DNA from 2 places in the Planococcus sp. APC 3900 genome. Region 1 is predicted to be linked to the other one. Evidence: riboswitches for the same ligand, from Rfam matches in the RefSeq annotation. Region 1 holds a riboswitch; the other holds the start of a gene.
The links. Region 1 has a riboswitch for FMN ahead of QMA04_RS02690 (hypothetical protein). Riboswitches for the same ligand answer to the same signal wherever they lie in the genome.

Region 1 (7,835 bases):
GCAAGCAAAGCAGTCTGAAAACCTGAACCTGTGCCCAGTTCCAATACTTTTTGTTCTGGCTGAAGGTCAAGAGCCAGAGTCATTTCGAGAACCAGGGAAGGCTGTGAAATCGTTTGTTCAAATCCGATAGGCAGGGCTTGGTCAAATACGGCCAGGTCTTTATTGGAGTCCATGAAAAAACTGCGGTCCATTTGCTTAAAGTAAGAAATGATTTCCTTTCTTTGGCTTTTCATCATGCATCCCCGCTTTCTTTTGCTTTTGTTCTCTTATTTGAGTGCCTATGCCATGCATTTCCGAGTGGGGCTTGTTACATTAATTTTAAAGGAAGTAACCGGAGACTGTATAGTATTTGCTCTGCGCTTTCTTTCGCAGCAGCAAAAAATAAGAAAGGTGGAAGCTCAGCCGATGGATATTGAAACAATCGAGAAAGGTCTTTATCAAAATGGGGGACAGCTGGAGCTGGCCACTTTTGGAATGGGTTGTTTCTGGGGGCCGGAAGCACGATTCGGCAGCCTGCCCGGAGTTATGCGCACTCGTGTCGGTTTTGCCGGCGGCCAGACAGCAGCGCCTACATATCGAAAAATGGGGGACCATACGGAAACCATCCAGATTGAATTTGATCCCTCCATCATCAGTTATACAGAGGTGCTTAAAGAATTTTGGCAGAACCATTATACAAATCGCGATAATTATAAAGGAAGACAGTATATTTCATTGCTTCATTACCATACAGAACAGCAGCACGAACTTATTGCCAAGGTCAAAAAAGAAATGGAAACTCAATTGGGAGAGGAGATTGAAACGGAAATTTCACCTTTCATCGATTTCACCATAGCAGAAGGCCGCCATCAAAAATATTACTTGAAGCGCTATCCCAAGGCATTGGAGCAATTGTCAGAGCTGTATCCGCATCAAGAGCTGCTGGCAGATTCAACTTTTGCAGCACGGCTGAATGGCTTTGTGAAAGGCTACGGAACAAAAAAAGGGATAATCGATGAGCTGGAACAATGGAGCATCGGAAAAGCAGAAAAGCTGTTTTTAATCGATCTCTTTTCAAAGATGAAGTGGTAAAGCGAAAAGGGAGTTTCTGCTCCAGCTCTGTCTGACAAGTCAGGAGGGATACAATGGACTTGCTGCCGACAGATTATGTGGAGATTGTGACCCGTTTGCTGGCTGCGGCTTTTTTCAGTGGGCTGATCGGTATCGAAAGGGAAGCGAAAAACCAGCCAGCGGGACTCCGGACGCATCTACTGGTAGGGATAGGTTCGTGTCTGATGATGATTTTATCGATAACCGGCTTTGATTCCTTTATCAACAGCGACAATAGTTCAATCCGGTATGATCCTGCACGTATTCCTTCCTATGTCATCAGTGGCATCGGTTTTTTAGGAGCGGGTACCATCATTGTCCATCGGGGATCTGTCAGAGGCCTGACGACTGCTGCATCTGTCTGGGTAGCGGCAGGCATTGGGTTGACCATTGGAGCAGGAATGTACTATTCGGCAGTACTGGCTACGATTATCGTCCTGCTGACTTTGTATGTGCTGTATCATATCGAAAATAAGTTTTTTAAAAATCGGTTGCAAAAAAATATTTCGGTAACAGCTGCAGACCGGGAAAACCTGTTTTCAGAGCTGGTTGCTGTTTTTGAAGAATCGGAAATGGATATCCATGAATTCCAGATTGAAAATGCAGTATCCTATGGCGGTGAAAGCTTTTCTACCTATAATTTCACAGTCAGCGAGAGTAAAATCAGCAATGAAATCAATTTAGTCAAGAAATTGCAGGAAATTGATGGAGTAACGAAGATCATGATGTAAAATAAAAGGAAAAGGCCGAACGACTACCAGCTTCGGTTTTTTCGTGTTTTCAATAAACACTGACAGCAGCAAAAAGTTTCAACGCGGGAAGTTATTTTTATAAATACGATGGCGAGGAGAAAAACATGGATCAAACAACAATGCTTCTGGCTTTATTGCCAATATTTCTCATTCAAATTGGCTTAATGATTTTCGCTATAGTAGATCTAATCAAAAATCCAAATCCAAACGGGCCAAAATGGATGTGGGGCATCATCATTGTCGTCGTTAATATTATTGGCCCCATTCTTTATTTTGTTGTCGGGAGGAGAAATTATTGAGCTTAGTCGAAGTCAACAACCTAACGAAGCAGTATGGACAGGAACTGGCAGTTGAAAATCTTACTTTCAGATTGGAAAAAGGAACAGCGACAGCTTTAATAGGGCCGAATGGTGCAGGAAAAACGACAACTCTGTCCATGTTGGCTGATTTATTGTCTCCTTCGAGCGGTGAAATCAGTTTGGCTGATGGCTTGACAGTCGGCTTCCTGCCGCAGTATCCGCAATTTTTCCCTTGGCTGACCGCACTGGAATTCACTGAGATGGCTGCCAAATTAAGTGGAGTCGGCGCAAAGAAAGCAAAGCTGCAGGCAATCCGTACATTGGAATTTGTCGGGCTTGAGGGAGCCTTGTACAAAAAAACTGGTGCTTTTTCTGGCGGGATGAAACAGCGATTGGGTCTTGCGCAAGCTATTGTCCATCAGCCTAAACTTCTTTTGCTGGATGAACCGATTTCAGCACTTGATCCCACCGGTCGCCGGGAAATCATGGATTTACTGAAATCGCTGCAGCAAGACACAACAATTTTATATTCCACCCACATTTTAAACGATGCAGAAGAAATGACAGATCAGCTGCTATTTATGAAGGATGGGCACTTGATCGAACATGGATCTTTGGAAGAAGTCAAAAGCAGGCATGCCAATCCCCGTATCCGCATCCGATTCCATAAACCTGCCGAAGCGGTGAAGTTTGCTGAGGAACATTCATGGAAAATGCAAGTGTTAACAGATTCTGTTTATCTCTCTGTCGATAAAGAAGGCTCCAGCATGCAGCAAGTGCTCCATACCTTATCTTCAGAAAAGCAGGACATCTTAGGAGTGGAATTTCAAACAGCTTCTTTGGAAGAAATCTTTTTGAAGGTGGTTGCTGGCCAATGAAGCAATTTAGTATTCTATTGCAAAAAGAATGGCGAGAAAATATACGGAATTATAAAATCTTCTGGATTCCTTGTGTTTTTATTCTATTGGGAATCACTGAACCTGTTGTAAACTACTTTATGCCTCAGATTTTAGAGGCATCCGGTGGTTTGCCGGAAGGGGCGGTGTTTGAATTTCCAACACCATCACCTGAACAGATTTTAATGGCGGTCATGGGGCAATTTCAAACAATCGGTATAGTTGTGCTGATTTTGGCTTACATGGGAACAATCGCTGGAGAGCGGAAAAGCGGAACAGCCACTTTGCTGTATGTGCGTCCGCTGTCTTTCCTTTCCTACTTTTTAAGTAAATGGACAATGGCGGCCGCGATTTCTCTAATCAGTTTGTGGATTGGGTTTTTGGCAGGGTATTACTATACGTCATTGTTTTTTGAAACACTTGAATTTAGGGGTCTTCTGCAAATGATGGGATCCTATAGTGTTTGGATTGTACTGATTCTTACACTTACACTGGCTGCCAGCGCCATTTTACCAAATGGTGGACTTGCAGCGGCTGCGGCATTCGGCGTATATGTGCTCGTGCAGTCAGCTGATGGTTTGTTTGGAACGAATTGGGCGTTTTCTCCAGTTAAGCTGCCCGAATATGCAGCAGCCTGGCTAACTGGAAGTCCAAATCTTGGTGATTTCGGCGGGGCGATTGGGCTTGCTGCCCTGGCCATTTTAGGGTTGATGGGATTAGGCAGTTGGGCAGCCCGGAAAAACAAAGCGAAAACCAAAATCTAATCAAGTGCAGATGAACGAACACGGGAATCTTTAAGTTTCCAATGCTTCATTTCTTTCAGGCCTGTTAAAAGTGAAAGCGTGGATAGGTATTGCTTCATATCGAACTGAACGCTTTAAACGTCTTTACATATTGCTTTTCACCGAAAAGAAACAGCACTAAATCACTTGGCGTTCTATGCGGCGTCGCGCGCGCAAGTGGACGCCGTGAGTAAAAAAGTGCGACAATGGGGAGCGCGCATCTTTTATGGAGAAACCCTCTTTATGCAGGAGGCCTTTATTACTAAGCGGTTTTTACAAAAGATCCTCATTGCTTGAAAATTAAAGTTTCTACACTTAGAGAAACCGCATAGTGTAGGCAAGTTTAAAGCGCTGTATATCAGGGTCGCCGGTAGGTGAACCATAAAGAAAGAAAAGATTAGTGGGCTTTACAGACACAATCGACTTAAACAGAATCGAATAGAGGTTAAGTTTTATGAAGAAACTCGCAGTATTCATACTGCTCGTACTATTAGTATGGGGCGGAATTTGGGGCAGCAACAACTGGGTGCAAACCACAGAATATACAGTAGCGTCTGAAGAACTGCCGCAAGCCTTTGATGGGGCAAGAATTGTACAGGTCTCGGATCTGCACAATGCTACATTTGGCAGAAACCAATCTTCATTGATTGAAAAGGTGGAAGCAGCCAGTCCGGATGCCATCTTTTTGACTGGAGATCTTGTTGACAGCAACCGCTATGATTTGGATTCCAGTTTGGTCCTGGTAGACGCCCTTGTAGAAATGAGCGAAGTCTATTACGTTACCGGAAACCATGAAGTGGCATCCAATAAAGTTGAAGAAATCTTGGGAGCTCTGCGGGAACGTGGTGTGACAGTCTTGGAAAATGATTCGGTTGAGTGGGCGAAAGAAGGGGAGTCGGTTCAAATTGCAGGAATCGATGATCCATTGATGGAGCCGGATATCCATGAAGGAGAAGCTACACAGCAAAGCCTTGCAAATGCTCAGATGACAGAAGATTTCACGCTTCTGCTGGCACACCGGCCGGAGTACTTTCCGATTTATGCCGATTACGGCGTGGATGTAGTCTTTTCTGGACATGCCCATGGCGGCCAGGTCCGTATACCGGGAATTGGCGGCTTGATTGCACCTGGGCAAGGCTGGTTTCCAAAAGTGACTGAAGGCATCTTCGAAGTGAACCAATCGCAAATGGTTGTAAGCCGGGGACTTGGCAATAGCACCTTTCCTGTGCGGATTTTCAACTTGCCGGAAATTGTCGTGGTGACGCTGGAAAAAGGCTAAAGTCGGAATAGGGTATTTGGCGCGCTAGTTATCCAGCCATTTTTCCGCAGCTGAATTTAAATAGTGGACGAATTAAAAGTGAATGTAAATAAGGAGGCAGCTTCATGTGATTAAGAAAAGAGAAGTTACATTGCACCGCTATTCCTCAGGAGTATCGATTGATTACGATTTGCCGTCGGATCAATTGGAATTTACCCGTTTGCCCAAGGAAATTGTTGAAAAAGATGCAAAAGACCGATCGAAACATTTCATCATCATAAAAGCGCGCGGCGAAGATGCCGGTTTCTTTGAACTGGATGAATCAGAGGACAGAAAAAAGTATTCAGATAATCCAAAGGCCTTATTGCTGAGAGGATTTTCGGTGAACCCCAAATTTCAAGGAAGAGGCATCGCAACTGGCTCCATTTATGCGCTTCCTGAATTTATGAAAACGGAATTTCCGGATTTTGATGAAGTGGTGTTGGGCGTCAATGCCCGCAATTTTCCAGCTCAACGCCTTTACCAGAAAGCCGGATTCAAAGATACAGGAAGACGGATTATGCGCACTAAAGGCGAACAGTATGTAATGTCCCTATACTTGGATGAAAAGGAGTGAGAGCAGAAATGCTCCCACTCCTTTTATTTTGTACCTGAACATTCAAAATATAGGTGTTTATGCAAGCTGCACCCCGGGTTGAATAGAGATGAACAGGAAGGACAGGTTGAAGCGCAGGCTAAATAGTCTTTGACCGACAGTTCGTGTCCGCACGTTCCGCATAGTACCGCCTTTTCATCGAACTGGTCTTTGGGCCAAACTTCATGCTTGCCGCAGCCTTCCGCTTGGTGGCATTCAAAGCAGGGAAAGTATTCCTGGCAGCAAAAAAACTTAATGGCGATCCGGTCGATTGGAGAATGGTAATGTGCACAACGTGTTTCAGCATCGACTTTAATGCCCTTAACGATTTGATGATGAGCCATATTCAAAACATCCTTTCTGCAGTATGAGTTTGGCCTGATAAGGCTTCATAAAACGGTACATCGTCTACTGACCGTAAAGTCCGATTGGAAGGGTATCGGTTACATAGGCGTTGCCGCAGGACGCAGCGTTTTTAGCCTATGCTCTGCTTTTCTTTAGCGGGGGATGAAGAACTCCATGCTGATTGAAGTTTTTCTTTATATAACTCAGTTTCTTTCTATGCTACTATGAAAGGGACGAAACTACGAATCTAATTCTTCGGGGCAAGGTGAAATTCCTTACCGGCGGTGAGCAGGGAACTGCAAGTCCGTGACCCGGTTAAGCGAATGCAGGCATAGGCCACTATGTTTAAAGCGCTTAAGCGGTGGAGCTGGTGAAATTCCGGCACCGACAGTTACAGTCTGGATGGGAGAAGAATTCAGAGATCGGTTTCGTTATGTGCCTCTTCTTTTCAATCGTTTGAAATTGAAAGGAGGAATTTGTATGACCAAAATACCTGAACAGGGACCCGTCTCTGGAAATGCAACACACCGATCTTTAATGCTGCTCTTTTCCTCCGCGGAAACCGGGCTTTTTAAAGGTACCCAAAATTGTCGGGAAACCGGCCAGCTTGTTAAAGAAGCAAGGCACATGCAAACAACCTTCAGCGCCATCCTTTCCTCACCACCCATACGCCCCATGGTGGAAAGCACCCAACTACTTGTACGAAAACGAATTAAATCTGCTCCGGCGACCGGAATGGAGGAGTGTGCCTAAATGTTTACAGGTATAGTCGAAGAAGTCGGCCGCGTTGCGCAAGTCCGCGCAAAACCGCAGGCTATGGAACTGACGATTTCCTGTGTGCTGATTTTGGAGGACATGAAGCGTGGAGACAGTATTTCCATAAACGGAGTGTGTTTGACTGTTTCTTCCTTCGATGCTCAAACGTTCACAGTCGATGTCATTCCAGAAACGGTCAAGTCTTCAACAATGAAGGAATTAAAAACAGGAGCGCGCGTAAATCTCGAGCGTGCCATGCCAGCCACCGGCCGCTTTGGCGGCCATTTCGTCAGCGGCCATATCGATGGCGTCGGCGTGATCCGTTCAGTGAAGAAAGAAGCCAATGCTGTCACCAAAACAATTGAACTCGATCCTCAGCTGATGAAATACATGATGCTGAAGGGTTCGATAGCAGTTGATGGGACTTCATTGACGATTTTTAAACTTGGCCACAATACGGTTGCCATTTCCCTCATCCCGACCACACGGGAGGATTCGTTATTAGGCGAAAAAGGGATTGGCGATAAGGTCAATATTGAGTGTGATCTCTTGGCGAAGTATACCGAACGAGTTCAAACCGCAGAACCGAAAATCAGCAGAAGCTGGCTTGCGGAAAATGGATTTTAAAGGGAGATGCTGAAATGATGTTCTACACTGTAGAAAAAGCCGTCGAAGATTTAAAGGCTGGAAAAGCAGTTATTGTAATCGATGATGAAGACAGAGAAAACGAAGGCGATTTTATCGCATTGGCAGAGTTTGCTTCACCTGAGATTGTCAATTTGATGGCGACGGAAGGGCGAGGATTAATTTGTGTCCCGATTGCCGGTTCCATCGCACAGCGATTGGAGTTTGGCTTGATGACTGATCAAAATACAGATGAATTCGGCACCGCCTTCACCATCAGCATTGACCATAGAGATACAACCACGGGTATCAGCGCTTTTGAGCGTTCCCACACCATCACCAGCCTGATCAAGCAAGAAGCGAAGGCTGCAGACTTTAAACGTCCGGGCCATATTTTTCC
Region 2 (7,835 bases), on a different contig from region 1:
GAGAAGACTTTATCGCTAATGTATCACATGAATTGCGGACACCGATTGCCATGCTCCAAGGCTATAGCGAAGCGATTCTCGATGATGTTGGTGCAACAGAAGAAGAACGCCGTGAAATGACTAAGATCATCTATGAAGAATCACAGCGGATGGGCCGTCTGGTTACGGATTTATTGAATTTGGCACGGATGGAATCGGGCCATATGCGCCTTTACAAAGAAATCGTTCAGCTGAATACTGCCATTGAAAGAATGACGCTTAAATTCTCCCAAATCGCTAAAGAAAATGATATTCAGTTGTTGTTTGAAACCGTGATTGATGATTGGGCGGCTTGTGATATGGATGAAGACCGGATTGAACAGGTCATGACCAATTTGATCGATAATGCAATTCGCCATACGCCTAAAGGAGGGCAAGTGGTGGTCCGTGTCGAAAATCAACAAGAGTACGCCAAAATCTCGATCAACGATAATGGTGTAGGAATTTCAGAAAAAGATCTGGAATTCGTTTTTGAGCGATTCTATAAAGCGGATAAAGCCCGTACGCTCGGCAAGGGCGGTACGGGTCTGGGTCTTGCGATCGCCAGCAATATCATCCAGGCGCATGAAGGGAAAATCTATGCAGAAAGCAGAATGGGGCAAGGAACTTCATTTGTCTTTTTGCTGCCTTTGAAGAAGATGTAACTTTCTTTTAGGCTGGACGACTAATCCTAAGAACGGGGGGAGTAGAGTGAATGACTCCGTTTTTCATCGGCTATATGAAGAATACCATCAGGATGTTTTTCAGTTCCTGATTTATCTTGTGAAAAACAGGCACTTATCAGAAGACTTGATGCATGAAGTATATATTCGTGTATTTCGTGCATATGACCGGTTTGAAGGGAAGAGTTCTGAGAAAACATGGCTTTTTTCGATTGCAAAAAATGTAGCAATCGATCATTTTCGGAAAACGGCTGTGCGAAAAAAACATTCCATGGAGTTTTTTGATTGGGAAACCCAGCAATTGGTGTCGACCGAAAGGATTCCTGAAGAAGTCTCCATGTTGAACGAAGATAAGATTTTACTCTATAAAACATTGGATACCTGCACAGGCGATCAGAAAATGGTGATCATCATGCGTTTTTTTCAGGATTTGTCGATAGCCGAAACGGCCGATATTTTAGGCTGGACGGAAGGCAAAGTAAAAACCACTCAACATCGTGCAATCAAAGCCTTGCGTGAAAAATTAATAGCCAAGGAAGGGGGAGATGAAAATGCCGAATAACAAATGGACCGATGATTCCATCGAAGATTTGTTGAAGGATTTCCCCGCAATAAAAGACCATCGGCCAAAAGAAGAAGTTTACAATCGGTTGGTTCAGAAAGAGAAAAGTCCAAAACGGCCGAAAAAATGGTTGCCTTTGCTGGCAGCTGCATTGGCGTTTATTACTATCGGCATTTTGGTTGCTGCAATCATCAATCAAAATGGTATTGATTCTGCCCAAAACCCCCAAAATCCGGTCGAAGAACCTCAAGAACCTTCTGCTACCCAAGATGGTGCAGCAGAGGAAACAGGCGAGGTTCCTGAAGCGGAAGGAGCAGGAGGGTTTACCACAGCGCAGGTGGACGAGCCGTCACGGACTGCTGCCTATGAAGAACTGATCGGTGACCAAACACTGATGACGATCGGCCTCACTGAAAATGCATTTGTCGTGCCGGTATCGTTTTTGGTTCCTGAAGAACAGATAAATGCGGTTTTTGGAAATGCCGCTCCGTCTTCACTTGAGCTTTATCAGGAATTTGCAGATGACATCGATGAGACACTTCTCGGCTTTGACGAATACCATCCGTACGCTGGAAGCTTTGAAGAAACATCCATGGGTATTCGGCACCTATTGCCGCCTGACCATGCATACGACTTGGCTTCTGCAAGCATCGGTGTCTACTTCAATACCTTGGCAGCGACATTCCCGGATGCAAATGAAATTGAAATTGCCAATGAAGATGGATCGCCAGCAGAATTCGGTGAAATCGGTCCAGTAGAACCAATGAAACCTAAAGTGGAAAACCTCGCTTATTATTCTTATTCTGCTGCTAACGGTGAAGTTTACCTCGTTCCTGGATACGATATGCCGTTTGATACAGCAAATGAAGCAATTGAGGCGTTGGCGAAAAATCCAAATGATTTTTATCAGGCAACCATACCAGTTGATACGGACTTTGAAATTACGGAAGCGGAAGGCATAATGCAAGTTGAATTTAAAGAGACAGTTGATTTGGACTCGCTAGATCAGCGGGAAGCGGGTCGGATGATTGAAAGTCTGGCCTTGACCGCTTCGGCTTTTGATAAAGAACTGGCTATAACGGGCGTTCAGCCGGAAAAGTGGAACAGCTTCGACTTTAGCCGACCTTTGCCGGTTCCGTTAGCGCCGAACTTGATGGACTGGCCGATACCTTAATAAAAGGAGCGTTGTAAAACAAATATGTTTACAACGCTTCTTTTTTATACTAAGATTAGGCCATAACAAAATATCGATTCATCTTCGGGGCAGGGTGCAATTCCCTACCGGCGGTAATTGAACTCTGTTCATAAGCCCGCGAGCCGTAAAACGCAGGATTTGGTGAGACTCCAAAGCCGACAGTATAGTCTGGATGGGAGAAGGTGAAGGTGCGGACGTTTGTCGTTTACATGTAGACGGAACGCTTATTAAGTGTGCCTTTTCTCCCTTAAGTGTTTGTTGCTTAAGGGTTTTTATATGTAAATGCAGTGTCCAAGCCTTTCTTCTGGTGAATCACGACAAGGAGAGAGGAATATGAAGAACAAGAAGTTGCAAACGATGATCGTAATTGGGATGTTGAGTAGTATTTCATTTATTTTAATGCTTTTCAACTTTCCGCTGCCAGCTTTACCTGCATTTTTGAAAGTTGATTTCAGTGACGTTCCTGCTTTGATCGCAGCCGTTACGATGGGGCCAGTTGCCGGAATATTAGTGGCATTCTTCAAAAATGTATTGGATTGGCTATTTGCTGGAAGCCCGACAGGCGTTCCCGTCGGCCATATGGCCAATTTTGTGACAAGCCTGCTATTCATCTTGCCGGTTTATGCCATCTACCACAAAGTAGCGACAAAGAAAGGCATGGCATTCGGATTGGCGATCGGTACATTATCGATGGCGATCGGGATGAGTGTATTGAATTACTTGGTCTTTCTGCCAATGTACACTTACTTCCTTAATATGCCAGCAGAAACAGGCAATGCCCTATTTGGCACCATCGTTTTAGGGATCCTACCATTCAATTTAATCAAAGGCGTACTTTTGACTGCGGTCGTTCTGTTGATGTTCAGCAGTATGCACACGTGGATCGAAAAGCAGCGTTCCTATTATTTATCATAGATAGAAAAGCGCAAGCAGCCGTTAAGCCCCGACAAGCGCTGGAAGCTTTACCGGGAAAGGCGTTCTTTGCCATACAGCTGGGTTGACTTATGACCCTAGGACCTGGTCCGCTGGAATGTGGCCATAAAAGAAAAGCTGAAGCTGACATAACGCAATAAAAAGAAGGCGTTCGGGAGTATTTACTCCCGAACGCCTTTTCCATTTAAATCAGTCTTCGTATTTTAAAGGGTCGCCTTCGAATGATGAATCTGCAACTTTAATGGAGTCTGTTGGACATCCTTCAAATGCATCTTCCATGTCTTCTTCGAGTTCGTCTGGAACTTGTTCTGTCCCCATGTTATTATCTAAAATAACAAATGCGATTCCTTCGTCGTCATAATCATAAATATCAGGTGCCGCTGCACCACAAGCACCACAAGCGATACAAGTATCCTTGTCGACAATGGTATACTTAGCCATATTGTTTTCCTCTCCTTTATCTCCGAACAAGTTCAGTTATACTATCGTTTTTATTCTAAAGGTGTTTGAGTAGTTTTTCAACCCAAAACCGCTAGGGGGCGCAAGCTTGTTATTCACCGAACTGATTTTGGCCATTATGAAAGCCGTCGACAGGCAGCGGACGCTCACTTCCCCATTTCATTTGATCAAAGGAAAGAAGTCCGGCCAGACCATCCAGGATATCGGTTATTTCAACCTATATCCTTATTTCGGCGTGTTACCTAAACTGGATAAGAAAGCCTATGACCAAGCGGTTCAGCGCTTGTTTATGGAGGGGTATTTGTTGGAAAATGAACAGGTAATTGAATTGACTCCGAAAGCGCTGGATGCTGAGGTCGCTCCATCCCCGTTAAATGGCTGGAAATACCGTGGAAATGAGATTATTTTCTTTCAACGGTTGTCACTAATTGTTCAAACTTTATCTAATACGAGCCAAGGCATTAAAATATTTGATCCCATTGTCAATAAGGAAGAAGTGCAGGCATGGGTCAAAACGTATTTGAAGCGAATCGGATTTCGGGATTTAACAGTCGTACAAACGTTTAAAGAGCAACTATTGGCCACCTTAACCAATACGAAAATATCAGAAATACATAAAATGATCCTGATGGAGCGTTTATCAGGACATGAATTGAGTGGGCTAACATGGCAGCAGATCGCCGATTCCAAGGAGTTGGCGATTCTGGATGCCCAATTGATGTTCGTGGAAGCACTGCATGGATGGATGGCTGCCATTGAACACGCAAAACCATCCCTGCTCATTGGATTAATGGAAGGAATCATTCAGCAGTCTTCTTTGACAGAAACCGCCAAACGCACAGAAAAATTATTTGAAAGAGGATTTTCATTGGAACAAATAGCTTCTTTGCGGCAATTGAAAACCAGCACCATAGAAGATCACTTCGTGGAATTGGCGATGAACGATCCCTATTTCAATTTTACGCCGTTTGTAGATCCGCAGTTGTATGAAGCCATCATTGCTGAAAGCCGGCAACGAAAAACGAAAAGATTGCGTGATATCAAAGAGCATTTGCCTCAAGCCAGTTATTTTCAAATCCGTTTGGCTTTAGCCATTAGGGAGGAACAAGGATGAATCTAGAGAAATTATTGTATTCTGCCTACGGTTTTTCTTCATTCCGTCCAGGTCAACGGGAGATCATCGAGCAGGTATTGGCTGGAAAAGATGTCATTGCACTGCTGCCGACAGGAATGGGGAAATCCATCTGTTACCAGCTTCCAGCAAAGATTCTGCCTAACAGTGTATTGATTATTTCCCCGTTATTGTCTTTAATGCAAGATCAAGTGGCGCAGTTGAAGAAGATGGGGGAAAAATCAGTAGTTGCCATCAATTCTTTTCTGAAGCCTGAGGACAAAGAAAAGGTATGGAGCAATCTCGGCTCCTATAAATTCATTTTTGTTTCACCGGAAATGCTGGTTCAGCCATATGTGAAACAAAAGCTTCAGCAAATACGAATTTCTTTACTGGTTGCTGATGAAGCCCATTGCATTTCTCAATGGGGATTTGATTTCCGGCCGGATTATTTGCGGATTTCAGAAATCCTGCCCGCTTTAAACTTTCCGCAAGTACTGGCATTGACGGCGACTGCTACAGATAAAGTAACGGAGGAAATAAGGGAATACTTATCCTTGAAAGAACCCTATATCTATAGGCATCCAATGGACAGGGAAAATATTGTCTATGATATCAAGAAATTCGATGACCAACGTGACAAGCTTGAATTTCTGAAGGGGTTTATTCGTAAGTTCAGCGGTCCCGGAATCATTTACGCAGGAACTAGAAAAAAGTCCCAAGAACTTTCTTCTCTTTTGGCAGAACAGGGAGTTTCTTCGGCATTTTACCATGGCGGTATGGAACATCAGGACCGTGTCTTTGTCCAACAGCAATTTCAAAACGGAGAGCTGCAATGGATCTGCTCAACAAATGCTTTTGGCATGGGTGTCCATATACCGAATATCCGGCACGTCATCCACTTTCAATTGCCGACTTCGATAGAAGGTTATGTTCAAGAAGTGGGAAGGGCCGGACGGGACGGACAGCCGGCATTGGCTACCCTGCTTTATGCGCAAGGAGATGAAGCCTTGCTGGAAAGTTTGGTGATGGACGACTTGCCGACACAGCATGAAATCGAAGCTGTTTATCGAAACGGCACGGCTGCAACTCATTTAATCGACCAAGGAATCGTCCGGGAGACGGCTTTTCGGGTTGCTTCTTATTGGATCACCAAATTGCCATTGGAAGGCGTAAACAAGCAAATGGAGCTTCTTAGACGAGGGAAATGGGAGCAGGCGGCAAAAATCCGTGAATTGCTGTCATTGGAAAGTTGTTTGCGGAGCTATATCATCAGCTGTTTTGATCAACAGCTTGCCGATAAGCCTTCGAATTGCTGTATCAACGATGGAATTGATTATGAAGTGTTTGCGGAGTTTTTGCCTCCGGCAGAAAAGCAGCAACCGCTTGATTGGCAAGATCGATTGCGTGTAATATTACCTATATAAGATTCTCGTTAACTGTCATTTACAAATGAGTCTTTTTTCGTCATAATAGATATATTAGTACAGATAGGGGTCGTCATGAATGGGAAATAACAGTTATTATGAGTCGGTTGAAAAAAACCGGCAGGAAATATCGATAGACAAAAATTCTGCTTTGTCGAGAGCAGCTCAGCGACAGGCACAAAAGCCTAGGCCAAACCCTAAAAAGAACAAAAGCCTATTGATGCCTGCGTTATTCTTTATTTTTATCTTAATACCCGTTACTTTACTGATTTTTGTAGCTTTCTTATATGAACCCGATGATTCATTGACAGCTAAACCTGCAGAAAATGAAGTGAGTTTTGAGATGAATTCCCAACCATCCAATTCTGCTGTAGTGGCGGCCGAGGAAGAAGAAAAAGAAAAAGACAAAGAAAAAGCGAAAAAAGCAGCTGAAGAAAAAGAGAAAGCTGCTGCAGAAAAAAAACAAGCTGAGAAAAAAGCTGCTGCAGAAGCCGATGCCGCTGAGAAAGCTGAAGCTGAAGCAAAGGCGAATGCTGAAGCTAAGGCAATAGCCGATGCACAAGCGAAGGAAAAAGCTGAAGCAGAGGCCAAAGCGAAGGCGGATGCAGAAGCGAAAGCCGTTGCTGATGCTCAAGCGAAAAAAGAGGCAGAAGCGAAAGCTGCTGCTGAAGCCCAGGCGAAAAAAGAAGCGGAAGCAAAAGCTGAAGCGGATAAAAAAGAAGAAGTGCCAAGCGCAAACGGCAAAACTTACGTGGTCCAGTCCAGTGAAACGCTTTACCGCATCGCCGTCAATAATTACGGTGCTGCAGGAGCCGCTGCGGCAGTCGAAAAGATCAAACAGGCTAATGGCTTGAGTTCAAACAGCATCAGCCCTGGCCAGACATTGATTCTGCCATAAGCAAATTCGGCTGATTAATAAACTTCCGAAAAGGGAATAGATGTTTATAGATTATAGAAGTGAGGCGAGCAGATGTTTGTAAAAAGCGTAATGGTCAAAAGAGAAAAATGCCATACTGTGCAGTTGGATGATTCCGTACAAGTAGGTTTTGAGTTGCTGGAAAAATACACAATTGATGCATTGCCTGTAGTGGAGGGAACCGAGTACAAAGGGATCTTCACTTGGTATTATGCCTATCGCGCATTTTTCCATTCCGGAAAAACAAAAGAAGAGTTTGCCAAAACCACTAAGGTCCGTGACGTCATTGTAAATGAAGATGTGTATTTGAATATCAATGATGTTTATGAAAAAGCATTGGTGGAATTGAATGATTTCCCGATCATTGCAGTTGTTGAAGACCATCAATTTTTGGGGATTGTAACCAGGTTTGATGTTGTCAATCAATTGCAAAGTGCTTTTGGCATGGACAGACCGGGCTATCGCATCACATTTACATCCGTAGAATCAGAAGGCCGTATCGGCCGCCTTGGTGAGATCATCGAAAAGTTC

Region 2: it holds a riboswitch for FMN, as region 1 does, so the genes downstream of both, QMA04_RS12415 (ECF transporter S component) here and QMA04_RS02690 (hypothetical protein) in region 1, are expected to answer to the same signal.

The regions. Positions count from the first base shown of each region.
Region 1 is NZ_JASDCT010000001.1:531,064-538,898, forward strand. Features, by position in the region: gene QMA04_RS02645 (protein-L-isoaspartate(D-aspartate) O-methyltransferase) at 1-236, opposite strand, end outside; gene msrA (peptide-methionine (S)-S-oxide reductase MsrA) at 406-1,071, shown strand; gene QMA04_RS02655 (MgtC/SapB family protein) at 1,125-1,820, shown strand; gene QMA04_RS02660 (PLDc N-terminal domain-containing protein) at 1,946-2,140, shown strand; gene QMA04_RS02665 (ABC transporter ATP-binding protein) at 2,137-3,018, shown strand; gene QMA04_RS02670 (ABC transporter permease) at 3,015-3,800, shown strand; gene QMA04_RS02675 (metallophosphoesterase) at 4,273-5,097, shown strand; gene QMA04_RS02680 (GNAT family N-acetyltransferase) at 5,204-5,692, shown strand; gene QMA04_RS02685 (CHY zinc finger protein) at 5,716-6,054, opposite strand; FMN riboswitch at 6,303-6,473, shown strand; gene QMA04_RS02690 (hypothetical protein) at 6,536-6,808, shown strand; gene ribE (riboflavin synthase) at 6,809-7,438, shown strand; partial or broken gene ribB (3,4-dihydroxy-2-butanone-4-phosphate synthase) at 7,456-7,835, shown strand, end outside.
Region 2 is NZ_JASDCT010000005.1:230,386-238,220, reverse strand. Features, by position in the region: gene QMA04_RS12430 (ATP-binding protein) at 1-683, shown strand, start outside; gene sigX (RNA polymerase sigma factor SigX) at 730-1,263, shown strand; gene QMA04_RS12420 (hypothetical protein) at 1,253-2,437, shown strand; FMN riboswitch at 2,514-2,646, shown strand; gene QMA04_RS12415 (ECF transporter S component) at 2,792-3,373, shown strand; gene QMA04_RS12410 (ferredoxin) at 3,581-3,832, opposite strand; gene QMA04_RS12405 (YpbB family protein) at 3,939-4,964, shown strand; gene QMA04_RS12400 (RecQ family ATP-dependent DNA helicase) at 4,961-6,388, shown strand; gene QMA04_RS12395 (LysM peptidoglycan-binding domain-containing protein) at 6,468-7,286, shown strand; gene QMA04_RS12390 (CBS domain-containing protein) at 7,359-7,835, shown strand, end outside.